2 regions of the Zoogloea sp. genome follow, and region 1 is predicted to be linked to the other one. Evidence: predicted binding sites of a transcription regulator. Region 1 holds the regulator's gene; the other holds the start of a gene.
The links. The regulator HrcA, encoded in region 1, represses chaperone genes, less so after heat shock. The targets are predictions, from matches to a motif close to TNTTAGCACTCNNNGNCNNNGAGTGCTAANA.
Positions count from the first base shown of each region.

Region 2: a site for HrcA is predicted at 5,377-5,407, ahead of ACE3RX_RS18420 (co-chaperone GroES). Genes of this name have one in related genera too.

Region 1 is NZ_JAYSDK010000008.1:107,017-114,033, reverse strand. Features, by position in the region: gene hemH (ferrochelatase) at 1-793, opposite strand, end outside; gene hrcA (heat-inducible transcriptional repressor HrcA) at 805-1,833, opposite strand; gene ACE3RX_RS07035 (NAD kinase) at 1,965-2,849, shown strand; gene recN (DNA repair protein RecN) at 2,874-4,541, shown strand; gene fur (ferric iron uptake transcriptional regulator) at 4,554-5,006, opposite strand; gene ACE3RX_RS07020 (outer membrane protein assembly factor BamE) at 5,129-5,476, shown strand; gene dapB (4-hydroxy-tetrahydrodipicolinate reductase) at 5,521-6,327, shown strand; gene ACE3RX_RS07010 (response regulator) at 6,432-7,017, shown strand, end outside.
Region 2 is NZ_JAYSDK010000034.1:27,563-34,579, reverse strand. Features, by position in the region: gene ACE3RX_RS18440 (glucokinase) at 1-622, shown strand, start outside; gene ACE3RX_RS18435 (hypothetical protein) at 741-2,009, shown strand; gene ACE3RX_RS18430 (MFS transporter) at 2,024-3,238, shown strand; gene groL (chaperonin GroEL) at 3,311-4,945, opposite strand; gene ACE3RX_RS18420 (co-chaperone GroES) at 4,997-5,287, opposite strand; gene ACE3RX_RS18415 (DUF2325 domain-containing protein) at 5,665-5,988, shown strand; gene ACE3RX_RS18410 (helix-turn-helix transcriptional regulator) at 6,120-7,017, shown strand, end outside.

The sequences.
Region 1 (7,017 bases):
GGGTGTAGGGTGTGAGCCATTCTGCCTTGCCGAAGCGGGATTGGAAGCTGACGAACACGCGCTCCTCGGGAAGTTGTAGTGCTTCCCGCAGCAGGCGAGCTGTTTTGTGGCACTCGCAGTGGTAGGGGTCGCCTAGGTCTAGTGAGCGACGCGGGATGCCGTGGAAGCTGAGAACCAGCTTGTCGGCCTGGCCTTCCTTCTTCCAGTGATCCCGCACCGATTGCGCCAACGCGGAAATATAGTCTGGGTCGTCGCCAAAGCTGCGCACGTAGCGGATTTCGGGGAGGTTGCGCCAGTGGCGCAGGCAGTCGGCCACCTCGTCGATGACGGTTGCGGTCGTGCTGGCGGCAAACTGCGGGTAGAGCGGAACGACCAAAATGCGGGTGCAGCCGGCGCTCCGCATCGCATCCAGTTGCTGGCGGATGGACGGCTGGCCATAGCGCATGGCCCAGTTCACGCGCAGGTCGGGCTGGCCGGCATGGGTCAGGAAGCCGGCCAGCAGCTTCGCCTGCTTTTCGGTGTGCACCTTGAGCGGCGAGCCGTCGTCGGTCCACACGCTGGCGTACTTGGCGGCAGACTTGGCGGGGCGGGTCCGGAGGATGATGCCATTGAGGATCGGCCACCAGATGAGGCGCGGAATCTCGACGACCCGCGGGTCTGACAGGAACTGCTTCAGATAGGGGCGAAGTGCTTCCGGTGTGGCCGCAGCGGGGGTGCCGAGATTGACCAGAAGGATGCCGGTGCGGGGCGCCTGGCCGTGGGTGTAGGCTGGCTCCTGCCAGTAGCGGGACATAGCGTCTTTCGTCAGTTGTGGCCCGAAAGGGCGCTGGTTAGCAGGCGGGCAGTGACGTCCACGATGGGGATCACTCGTTCGTAGGCCATGCGGGTGGGGCCGATGACGCCGACGGAGCCAACAAGCTGGCCGTCCACTTCATAGGGTGCGGTGATGACGCTGCAGTCGTCGAGGGGGCTCAGTCCGCTCTCTCCGCCGATGAAGATCTGCACGCCCTGGGCCCGGTTGGAGATGTCGAGGAGTTGCATTAGGCCGGTTTTTTGCTCGAACAGCTTGAAGAGTTCGCGCAGGCGGGCCATGTTTGAGGACAGGTCTTCGGCGTCGAGCAGGTTGGTTTCGCCGGAGATCACGTAGGTGCTTTGGGTTTCCTCCAGCGCTTCACTGCCGGCCTCGACGGCAGCGCTCATCAGGTCGGTCATGTCGGAGCGCAGCTGCTTGAGTTCGTCCTGGATCCGGGTGCGGATTTCCGGGAATGCCAGGCCGGCGAAGTGCTGGTTCAGGTAGTTGGCGGCAGTGACCAGCTCGGCCGCACTGTATTGGCGCTTGGTGAACAGGATACGGTTCTGGACGTCGCCACCGGTGGTGACGAGGATCAGCAAAACCCGGGTTTCCGACAGGCTGACGAATTCGATCTGGCGGATCTTGATGGCGTCCTGCTTCGGAGAGATCACGACGCCGGCAAAGTGAGTGAGGCCGGACAGCAGTTGGGACGCTGCGTTGATGACCCGCTGCGGTTCGCCGGGCTGGATCTGGCCCTTGATCTCCTGCATCTGGCCCAAATCGATGGGCTGCACGGTGAGCAGGCTGTCCACGAAGAAACGATAGCCCCTTGCCGTGGGCACCCGGCCGGCGGAGGTGTGCGGGCTGGTGATGAAGCCGAGCTCTTCCAGGTCCGACATCACGTTGCGCACCGTCGCAGGGGACAGCTTGAGGCCGGAATGCCGCGACAGAGCACGCGAGCCGACCGGCTGGCCGTCGGCGATGTAGTGCTCCACCAGGGTCTTGAGGAGGATTTGCGAACGTTGATCGAGGCTGGTCATGGTGGAAGACTCGGAGAGACGCAGGGATTCTAAGGAAGGGACGCGCTCATGAGAAGCATGAATGGTGCCGGTTGGTTCTGTTTTGTCTTGGCCGCCTGCGACGTTCGCGAATAATGTGGTTTAATCGGTCCATGACCTGTGAGTTCAAGACGATTGCGCTGATCGGCAAGTATCAGACCCCCGAGGTGGCTGAAGCGGTGCTTCGGCTGGCCAATCATTTGCGAGGCCTGGGGCTCCAGGTGCTGATCGAGCAGGGCACGGCGAGCTCCACGGGGCTGACGGCGGGTTTTTCCGTCGCTAGCTACGAAGAAATCGGTGTCCAGGCCGACCTTGCGATCGTACTTGGGGGCGATGGCACACTTCTCAATAGTGCATGCCGGCTGGCCGAGTATGAGGTGCCGCTGGTCGGGGTCAATCAGGGGCGACTCGGTTTCCTGACCGACATATCCCGCGAGGTGGCGCTGGAAAAGATCAGCGAGGTGCTCGAGGGGCGGTACTCGGAGGAAAGCCGGGTATTGCTCGACGCCGAGGTGCTCCGTAACGGAAAGCGTGTGTTTCATACGCTGGCGCTCAATGATGTGGTTGTGAACAAGGGTGATCTTGGTCGCATGATCGAGTTCGATCTGCGCATCGACGGAGAGTTCGTCTACACCCAGCGTTCCGACGGCATGATCATTTCGACGCCGACCGGCTCGACTGCCTACGCCCTGTCGGCCAATGGCCCCATACTTCATCCGAGCGTGGATGGCATCGCGCTGGTGCCCATGTGTCCGCACGCGTTGACCGCACGTCCGATCACGTTGCCGGACCGCTGCCGTATCGAGATTGTGCTGTTGCCGCCGCACGATTCCCGCGTCCATTTTGACGGGCAGACGCGCTACGACACGCGCGCGGGCGACACGCTGCAGATTACTCGCTCTCCCCATCGGGTTCGCCTGTTGCATCCGGTGGGTTACAGCTATTTTGCGATGCTGCGTGAAAAGCTGCACTGGAGCTCCACACCCCGCCACGGCTGATCCGCTCAATTTCCTTCTGTTTTCATGCTGCGTCATCTTTCCATTCGCGACTTTGTAATTGTCGATCAACTCGAGCTCGACTTCGAGGCCGGTTTCGGTGCGTTGACCGGGGAGACCGGGGCGGGCAAATCGATCCTGCTGGATGCCCTGGGCCTTGTGTTGGGTGGCAAGGCCGAGAGCGGGGTGGTCCGGACGGGGCAGGCCAAGGCGGAGATACTCGCGGAATTCGAGCTGCCCGAAGGCGGGGCATTGCGAGACTGGCTGATCGAGCAGGAGCTGGACTCCGGTGACGGTTCGGTGCTTATGCGCAGGGTTATCGACAGTGGCGGGCGCTCCAAGACCTGGCTCAATGGTGTTCCGGTCGTGCTGGCCCAGATGCGGGCCGCAGGTGAGTGGCTGGCGGATATTCACGGTCAGCACGCTCATCATGCGTTGTTGCGTGCGGATGCTCAGCTGGAGTTGGTGGATGCCCATGGTGGCCTGTCTGCTCAGGCGGAGGAGGTCGCCGAGTTGTATCGTGCTTGGTCTGCCTTGCGGAGGGCGCGGGAGGCTGCCGAACATGGGGCCCTCTCTACGGAAAGGGAGCGCGAGTTGCTGGCCTGGCAGGTCAATGAGCTGCGTGAGCTGGCCTTTGATCCGCAGGAGTGGGCAACCCTCAATCAGGAGCAGACCCGCTTGGCTCACGCTGCCGGCCTGATTGCCGGTAGCGCCGAAGTGCTGGAAGGACTGGCGGACAGTGAATATGCGGTTGTGTCGCAGCTCGATCGCCTGCTCGCGCGAGTCGCTGACATGGCTGAGCATGATGGGCAGCTTGCCGATGTGCAGGAATTGCTCAGCGGAGCGAGCATTCAGCTTGATGAAGCGCTGCATGCCATGCGCCGCTATCGGGACAGGCTCGATGTGGACCCCGAGCGCCTGGCGGAGATCGATCAGCGCATTCAGGCTGTGACCGGCATGGCCCGAAAGCACAAGGTGGCACCCGAGTCTCTACCCGATCTAATGGCCGATAGCGTGCTGCGCCTTGAGCGTCTGACGCGGCAGGCCGATCCGGAGGCGCTGGCGCGGGAGGAGTCCGTGGCCAAGGCGCGTTTCATGGCCGCGGCCGGGGTCTTGTCCGCTGAGCGCCGACGCGTGGCAGAGGCGCTGTCTGCGGCGGTGACCGATGCGATGCAGTCGCTCGCGATGGCTGGCGCGCGTTTCGAAATCGCCGTGAGGCCGGTGGAGGAGGGGTGTGCCAGTGGCTTGGAGACCGTGGAGTTCCTGGTGACGGCGAATGCCAGCCAGCCCCTACGGCCCCTCGCCAAGGTTGCGTCAGGCGGTGAATTGTCGCGGATCGGTCTTGCGATCCAGGTCATTGCGAGCCGGAGTGCGGCTACGCCGACGCTGATCTTCGATGAGGTCGATGTCGGCATCGGGGGGCGGGTGGCGGAGATCGTCGGGCGTCTGCTCAAGCAACTGGGTAGCGACCGCCAGGTGATGTGCGTCACCCATTTGCCTCAGGTGGCTGCTCAGGCTGATTGGCAATGGACCATCTCGAAGGATACGCGTGACGGCGAGACGCTCTCTCGTGTCAGGTGTTTGAGCCCTGGCGAGCGTATCGAGGAAATCGCTCGCATGCTGGGTGGCGTCCATATCACGGATACCACCCGCGATCACGCGGCTGAGATGCTGGGCCTGCCGCGCGCCGGTTGAGGCGATTGGTGCTCAGGTGCTGGAAACGGGGCCGCTGCCTGGGCGGTTGGGGCAGGGATCTTTCTTGCAGTCCGCGTACAGATAGAGCGCGTGCTCGCGAACGACGAAGCCACGCTCCTCGGCGATCCGGTTTTGTCTTTCCTCGATGGCCGGATCGAAGAACTCTTCGACCTTGCCGCATTGCAGGCACACGAGGTGGTCATGGTGGTGCCCCTCGTTGAGCTCGAACACCGCCTTGCCTGACTCGAAGTAATGGCGTTCCAGGAGGCCTGCTTGTTCGAACTGGGTGAGCACGCGGTACACGGTGGCCAGCCCGATGTCCATGTCTTCGGCGATCAGCAGTCGATAGACGTCTTCCGCTGTCAAGTGTCGATTCTCAACCTTCTGGAACAGGTCGAGGATCTTGAGTCGCGGGAAGGTGGCCTTAAGGCCGATACTTTTGAGGTTCTGCGAATTGCTGGACATGGGTGCCCCGAAAACTTGGATGCGCCGGCCGAAAGTCCGGCCAGCCCCGTATGATATAGTTTCAGACCAACCTTGAGAATGCGGCCGTCCAGCCGCTGTCCGTTCCGCCTTCCCGAAACGTCATGCGCAAACTGTTCTTCTCTGTCCTGCTGGTTGCCGTTCTGCCCGGTTGCACCGCTGTCGGCAATTTCTTCAAACCCTACAGGATCGACGTCCGGCAGGGCAATTTCGTTACCCAGGAAATGGTGTCGCAGCTCAAGTCGGGCATGACGCGGGATCAGGTGCGTTTCGTTCTGGGAACGCCGCTGGTTACAGACGTCTTTCATGCGGATCGTTGGGATTACATCTACCGTTTTCAGCCGGGCAAGGGGGGGCTGCAGGAGCGCCGTTTGACCGTGATTTTTGAAGACGGCAAGTTGACGCGCCTGGAGGGGGATGTCCGCGCGGGCGAGGCACCTTCGCAGCCCTGAGTGGGGCGGGTCTCTAACTGTTAATACGTTTCTCCGGATTTTTCATGACTCAAGTTCGTATCGCGATTGCTGGTGCCTCTGGTCGGATGGGGCGGATGCTCATCGAGGCAACCCTCAAGGATGCCGATGCCGTGCTGGTCGCTGCCTTCGAGCGTCCCGAAAGCACCTTCATCGGCAAGGATGCCGGTGATCTGGTGGGTTCTCCGTGCGGTGTAGCCATTACCAGTGACGTGGCGGCCGGGCTGGCACAGGCGGATTGCCTGATTGATTTCACCCGGCCGGAGGGCACGCTGCATCACCTCCAGTTGGCCAAGGCCGCTGGTTGCGGCATGGTGATCGGCACGACAGGTTTCTCGGCGGAGGAGAAGGCCGCGATCGGCGCTGCGGCGCAGGGCATTCCAGTGGTCTTCGCCCCCAACATGGCGGTCGGCGTGAATGCGGTCTTCAAGCTGTTGGACGTGGCCGCGCGCATTCTTAATGAAGGTTATGACGTGGAGGTCATCGAGGCGCACCATCGACTCAAGGTTGATGCGCCCTCGGGTACCGCCTTGCGCATGGGGGAGGTCGTTGCTTCGGCACTCGGTCGCGATCTCGAGTCCTGCGCCGTTTATGGGCGCGAGGGTGTAACCGGCGAACGGGATGGTCAGACGATCGGTTTCGCGACGGTGCGCGGTGGCGATATCGTGGGTGACCATACGGTGCTTTTCGCCGGTATCGGTGAGCGTATAGAGATCACCCACAAGTCGGGTAGCCGTATGCCTTACGCGCTGGGAAGCCTTCGGGCGGCTCGCTTCATCGCCGGGCGAAAGGCTGGGCTTTTCGACATGCAGGACGTGCTTGGTCTGAGGTAAGCTGGTCCAACGCGGCCCAGGTCGCGGGGCGCCCTGCCGATCCTTTCGGTAGCCAGGCTTGGGTGGGCGCCCTCACTTCTGTTCGTCCTCGTGAGGTCGTTATCTTGACCGTTTCCGCGATCGCTCCGAGTCTTTCTGATGCCGAGCTTGGGCTGGCGCTGAGGGCTTTTGTGGCCGCTGGGGCTGCCGCGGGAAGGTTCGAGGCGATCGGCGATGTTCAGGGGGCGCCGCCGGAGGTGATTCTTGGGCTGTTGACGCAGCTGTTGCAGTCGCGGGATGGGTTGGAGCGCGAGTTGCGGGACCTGCGCGAGCGTTTGAGTCTCGCGCTGCAGAATACCGAGGCCGGGGTGTGGGACTGGGATCTTGCCCGCGCTGCAGTGGTCATGGATACGCATTGGCAGGCCATGCTCGGTTATGACGCGGCCGAATTGTCCGGTGAGTTTGCCTCGTGGATGCCGCTCCTGCATGCGGATGATCGCGAATTGTTACACCATCAGGTGGTGGCTCATTTGCGCGGGGATCTCGATTGCTTCGAGGCGCAGTTCCGCGTTCTCGACAAAGCGTCCAAGTGGCGCTGGATTCTCGTCAAAGGGCGGGCCAGTGCGCGTGGCCGCAATGGACGCTGGACCCGCATGATGGGTATCTACCGGGATATCACCCGCGCCAAGAGTGCCGAGCTAGAGCTTTTGC
Region 2 (7,017 bases), on a different contig from region 1:
GCTCGGCGACTCCGCGCCCGACCTGTCGGTGAAGGTGCTCGACAACACGGTCTCGGCGATCCTGCGCTTTCGCGACAGCCTCGACCCGGAGGCCGTCGAGAAGGCCATCGCGCTGCTGCAGAAGGCGCGGCGCATCGAGTTCTACGGCATGGGCAACTCGGCGGTGGTGGCCATCGACGGCCAGCACAAGTTCTTCCGCTTCCGCATACCGACGGTGGCCTATTCCGACTCGCGCCTGCAGATGATGGCGGCGGAGCTGCTCGGCAAGGACGACGTGGTGGTGGCGGTGTCCCGCTCCGGCGCGATGGCCGACATCCTGCAGGCGGTGGACCTGGCGCTGGCCGCCGGCGCCAGCGTCATCGCCATCACCACCAGCAATTCGCCGCTGGCCGCCAAGGCCACCGTGGCGCTGGCGGTAGACCACGCGGAGGACGGCACCAGCTACATCTCGATGGTGTCGCGCATCCTGCACCTGCTGATGATCGACATCCTGGCCGTCGGCGTCGCCGTGCGCCTGCTCGATCCGGCCGCTGCCGACCGGGAGCTGGGTAAAGGCCTGATCGGCGCGGTCGGCACACCCGCTCCAGGCGGACTCGGCAATTTGATCTCCCACGCCAGTTAAGGCATGCAGAGTGGTCCACCCGCGGCAGCCTGGCTCCCGCGGGTGGAAGGCTTGTCGGTATTAATTCAAGACGATGCGTGAATCGGATACACGGCACACGTTGCTCAGGCGCCAGCCTTTGGCCTCGGCCTTGCTGGCCGTGATGATCGTGCTGGCTGCATTGACAGGGACTGGCCACGGGCCGCCAAGCGGGTGGGCCGGCGCCAGCGCCTGGTTGGCAGCAGCGCTCCTGTGGCCGCGCCTGCCGGCTGCGCAGAAACGCCAGGCCGTGTTGCTGGCGGGTTGCGGGCTGCTGGCCTTCGGGGTGAGTCTGTTCAATGGTCAGCGTCCGGCGTGGCTCAGTGTGCTGACGCAGAATACGGCGCTGCTGGGCATGCTCGGGGCGGTCAGCTTCCTGCAGTTGCTCAATACGGCGGAGGACGCCCGCGAGACGCTGCCGCAAGGGCGAAAGGCCTTGTGGCGCACGGCACTTGGCGTGCATCTGCTGGGGGCGGTCATCAACCTGTCCGCGGTCTTCATCATGGCCGAGCGGATCAGGGCGACGGGCAAGCTCCGTCCCGAGCAGGCGATGATTCTCGGGCGGGCCTTTTTGGCGGCGGCCCTGTGGTCGCCCTTCTTTGCGGCCACCGCGGTTGCGCTGACAAATGCGCCGGGCGCCAATCCAATGCGGCTGGCCGGCATCGGCGCGGCGCTCGCTGCCGTGCTGCTGGTGCTGGCAGTGCGCGATATCGAAAGAGCGCTGGGCAACAGCAGCGCGACCTTTGTCGGCTACCCCATGCATCTGCGGGCGCTGCGTGTGCCGGCCTTGCTCTCCGTGCTGGTTGCGGCCGGGCATTGGCTGCTTCCGCAGTGGGCGGCGCTGTCCATCGTCAGTCTGTCTGCGCTGGCGATCGTCTGCGCGGTGACCTCCGTTGAGCGGGGCCCCAGGGCCGCCGCACGGTCGATCTACCGCCATGGCAGGGATCGCCTGCCCGGCATGTCCGGCGAGCTCATCCTGTTTCTGGCGGCCGGGGTCTTTGCCAGCGGCTTGCAGTCGCTGATCAGCCTCGGCGGCGTGTGGATGCCTTTCAGTGCATTCGGCACCTTCGAGGCGGCGATCATCCTCGCCCTGATGATCCTGCTGTCCATTCTCGGTATCCACGTGGTGATCTCGATCACCATCATGGCGTCCTGGCTGGCGCCGCTTCACCCGGAACCCGACCTGCTTGCCCTGGTCTTCGTCGAGTCGTGGGCCATTGGACTTGCCGCAGGGTCGATGTCCGGCATCCACATCGCCATCCAGGGGCGCTTCGGCGTCCCGGCCGGCACCTTGGCGCGCGGCAACATGCGCTATTGCCTGCAAGCCTACTGTCTCGCCGTCGTGTGGCTGGCGCTCGCTTCCAGATAAGGAAAACCCCCATCATGACCGCTCCCCTCGACCGTGAGCTCCGCCGGCCCATCTTGCTGCTCTCTGCGGCGGCTTTCGCCAGTGCTGTTTCCGCGCGCTTGTGCGACCCGATGTTGCCCGATCTGGCGCGGCAGTTCGCCGCCTCGCCGGCCGAGGTAGCCCACGTGGTGTCGGGCTTCGCGGTGGCCTACGGGCTGGTGCAGGCTTTCTTCGGGCCCCTGGGCGACCGCCTCGGCAAGTACCGTTTGATCGCGCTGACCACCCTGCTGTGCACCCTCGGTACACTCGGCGCCGCGCTGGCCGCGTCCCTCGACCTGCTGATCCTGGCGCGCGTATTCACCGGGGTGGCTGCGGCGGGCATCATTCCGCTCTCGATGGCCTGGATTGGCGACAAGGTCTCCTATGCGGAGCGCCAGCACACCCTGGCCCGCTTCATCGGCGGACAGATCGCCGGAGTGATTGCCGGCCAGCTGATCGGCGGGGTGCTCACCGATACGGTGGGCTGGCGCTGGGCCTTCGGCGTCGTCTGTCTGCTCTATCTGGTGATTGGCCTGCGCGTCCTGACGGAGTCGCGGCGCAATCCGCTGACCTACCCGCAGCCTGGCGCCACGGGCGGGCAGGGCGGGTTGGTGGCCCAGATGGGGAGCTTGTTCGGCGTGCCGTGGGCACGGGTGATCCTGGCGGTGGTCTTCGTCGAGGGCATGCTCGTGTTCGGCGGCCTGGCCTTCGTGCCGCTCTACCTGCATGACCGCTTTGCGCTGAGTATGTCGCAGGCGGGCTTGCTTATGGGCATGTTCGGGTTGGGCGGGCTGTCCTACATCCTGTTTGCCCGGCGCCTGGTGAAGTGGCTAGGGGAATTGGGCCTGGCCATTGGCGGTGCGGCCCTGATCGCGCTGGCCTGGCTGCTGATCGCCAGCGGCCCGGCGTGGGGCTGGGCCGTGCCGGCCTGCGCGCTGCTGGGGTTGGGTTACTACATGTTCCACAACACCCTGCAGACCCACGCAACCCAGATGGCGCCGCAGGTGCGGGGCACCGCGGTGTCCCTGTTCGCATCCTGCTTCTTCCTCGGCCAGGCGCTCGGCGTCTCAGCAGGCGGGCTGCTCTATGAAGCCCGCGGTGCGCTGATGGTCTTTGGCCTGGCGGCCAGCGTGATGGTGCCGCTGGGGGCCGTCTTCGCCGTGCTGCTCCGGCGGCACCACCGGCGCACGGCTTGCTTGCCCAGCGGCTGATGGCCACAAAAAAGCCGGCCCCGAAGGGCCGGCCGTCACGAGCAGGGGGGCTGCCGTGAGGTGATCAGCGGATCAGAAGCCGCCGCCGAAGCCTTCCGGATGGTGGCCGGGAGGCACGGCCGGCTTGTCGTCCGGCAGCTCGGCGACGATGGCGTCGGTGGTGAGGATCAGCGCCGCCACGGACGCGGCGTTCTGCAGCGCGGAGCGGGTCACCTTGGCCGGATCGAGCACGCCTTGCTCGACGAGGTCGCCGTAGGTGCCATTGCCGGCGTTGTAGCCGAAGTTGCCGTCGCCCTCGATGACCTTGTTAACCACCACCGAGGCTTCGTCGCCGGCGTTGGCGACGATCTGGCGCAGGGGCTCCTCGACGGCGCGCAGCACGATCTTGATGCCCGCATCCTGGTCGTGGTTGTCGCCCTTCAGTTCGGAGATGGCCTTGCGGGCGCGCAGCAGCGCCACGCCGCCGCCGGGCACCACGCCTTCTTCCACCGCCGCACGGGTGGCGTGCAGCGCGTCTTCCACGCGGGCCTTCTTCTCCTTCAGCTCGACTTCGGTGGCAGCGCCAACCTTGATCACTGCCACGCCGCCGGCCAGCTTGGCCTTGCGCTCCTGCAGCTTCTCCTTGTCGTAGTCGGAAGTGGCTTCGGCGATCTGCGCGTCGATGATCCCCACGCGGGCCTTGATGGCGTCGGCGCTGCCGAGGCCGTCCACTACGGTGGTGTTTTCCTTGCCGACTTCGATGCGCTTGGCCTGGCCGAGGTCGTCCAGGGTGGCCTTGTCCAGCGTCAGGCCGACTTCCTCGGCGATCACGCGGCCGCCGGTCAGGATGGCGATGTCTTCCAGGATGGCCTTGCGGCGGTCGCCGAAGCCCGGCGCCTTGACGGCGACAACCTTCAGGATGCCGCGGATGGTGTTGACCACCAGCGTCGCCAGGGCTTCGCCTTCCACGTCCTCGGCGATGATCAGCAGCGGCCGGCCGGCCTTGGCCACTTGCTCCAGCACCGGCAGCAGGTCGCGGATGTTGGAGATCTTCTTGTCGAACAGCAGGATGAAGGGATCGTCCAGCGCGGCGATCTGCTTGTCCGGGTTGTTGATGAAGTAGGGCGACAGGTAGCCGCGGTCGAACTGCAAGCCTTCCACCACGTCCAGCTCGTTGGCCAGGGACTTGCCGTCTTCCACCGTGATCACGCCGGACTTGCCGACGCGGTCGATGGCGTCGGCGATGATCTGGCCGATGTCGGCATCGGAGTTGGCGGAGATGGCGCCGACCTGGGCGATTTCCTTGCTGGTGGTGGTCGGGCGGGCGATGTTCTTGATCTCTTCGACGATGGCGACGACGGCCTTGTCGATGCCGCGCTTGAGATCGGTGGGGTTGTAGCCGGCGGCCACGTACTTGAAGCCTTCACGCACGATGGCTTGGGCCAGCACGGTGGCGGTGGTGGTGCCGTCGCCCGCGTTGTCGGAGGTCTTGGACGCGACTTCCTTCACCAGTTGTGCGCCGATGTTCTCGTACTTGTCCTTCAGCTCGATTTCCTTGGCGACGGACACGCCGTCCTTGGTCACGGTCGGGGCACCGAAGGCACGCTCGAGGACCACGTTGCGGCCCTTGGGGCCGAGGGTGACCTTGACCGCGTCGGCCAGGATGTTGACGCCGACGACGATGCGGGCACGGGCGTCGTCGCCGAAGAGGACTTTCTTGGATGCCATGAGTGGAGAGCTCCTGATTCTTTATGAGTTGTCGGGTGCGGGGCTGAAAGATCAGCCTTCGATGATGGCGATGACGTCTTCCTCGCGCAGCACGAGGGCGTCGCTGCCGTCGATCTTGACGGCCTGGCCGGCATACTTTCCGAACAGCACGCGGTCGCCGACCTTGACGGCCAGCGGACGCAGCTCGCCACTGGCGAGCAGCTTGCCGTTGCCGACAGCCAGCACTTCACCCTGATCGGGCTTTTCACCGGCGCTGTCGGGGATGACGATGCCGCTGGCGGTGGTGCGCTCCGGATCGAGGCGCTTGACGATGACGCGGTCGTAGAGCGGACGAATAGCCATTTTTCTGAGTTCTCCGTTGCGTGATTTGAACAATCCGGCCGGCCTGCGATGGCAGGGCTGCGGCCTTGGCTTTCCTATCGCAAGGGCAATGCCAGCACTCAACGCCTTTGATTGCTAACAAAAATCTTCCAGAGGCCGTATCTGGCGCTGCTTGAATTTCAACAGCGATGCTCTGCGCCTGCCTCGATGGCAGCACTTTTCCGTCTTCATGAATGAGCGTGAATTCAAAATATTCAATAGCTTAGCTGTGCTGATGGAATAGTGCTTATGCCCCGTCCGGCTGCAATGCATATCGAAAGAATTTGGTTTGGTGCGCTGCGGGGCCACGACACACTCACGTCATTCGTGCTCCAGCACGCTTTGAAGGAGTCGCCGATATGCAGGCAGTGATCGTGGGAGCGGACCGCATCGAAGGTATCCGCAGTGAAATCCTGCGGGTGGCCGACCAGTTCGGCATCAAGCAGATCGACCATTGGACCGGCCGCAAGGCTTCCGAGAACCGGCGCCAACTGTCGCGCCGTACCGGGCTGGTGGTCTTCATGTGCGATCGCGCCAATCACATGCTGATGCGCAATGTGCGCAAGCAGGCCGAAGACCTGGGCATTCCGATGGTTTTCTGCCGGCACTCCGCCACCGAGGTGCGCGAGCGCCTGGACGACCTGAGCTGTGCGCTCTGCCAGCACCGCAAACCGAATGCGTGAGCGTACGGAAGCGAACGCTGCGATTCACGCTACGAATCGCAGTGTCTCCGGCAAGCAGCGCATTTATAGCTCCACCTAAACGACACATCGCGTCGTATGATGAGGACGTTCCCACCTCATCAGGAGCCCCCATGGCCGTCGCTCACCAATCCCGGGTCGACCGTCTGAAACTTCTACAGAAGTGCATCCCCAGGAGCCAGGCCGGGGACGATTATCCGGACGCAAGGCAGTTGCTTACCAAGCTGGCCGAGCAGTACGAATCCAGCAAAACCGACAGTGCCCGGATGCGCTCGATCCAGCGCGACCTGGATGAGCTGGTGAATGATGGCTTTATCGAAGTCGTCAATCCGGGTGGAAAGCCATTGCGGTATCGGCGGATGATCGACCTCGGCGTCACCGATCCGCGCCTGTGGGCGTACGCGCAAAAGCTGATGCGCTCCCTGATCCGCGACGCGGTGCCTGCAAAGCGCCTGGACAAGATCTGGGAAGCCCTGCGCGAGGAGGGTGAGGAATTCGGCTTGGGAGAGGACAAGCTGTGCATCCTCAGCGATACCCAGCGCCTGCTGCCCGCCGAGTTCAAGGAAGAGGTCCTGCTCGCGGCCCTCGAAGCGCTTGCTCAATCCCTAACCTTGAGTGCTACCTACCGTGACGGTGGCGGGAGCCTGACCCATCCGACCCTGCACCCACAGGCCTTGCTGCAGCGTGGGCCGCGCCTGTATCTGTTCGCGCTCAAGAATGACGAGGCCGAGCCCCTGCGCATGTATGCGTTGCACCGCTTCACGTCCGCCAAGGTCGGCACTGCGCCGGTTCGCAAGGCCGAGGGTTTCAGCCTGAAGGAGGCCGTACGCAAGGGGCAGGCGGATTTTGCCGGCAATGGCGAGGTGGATCTGGAGTTGCGGGTGCGGGGCTATGTCACCGAGCTGCTGCGCGACTGCAAGCTGGCCGAGAATCAGGTTATCGAGGATGAGCCGGATGGAAGTCCGTTCAAGGCCCGCGTGCGCGCAAAGGTTCCGGAAACCGGGCAGCTGC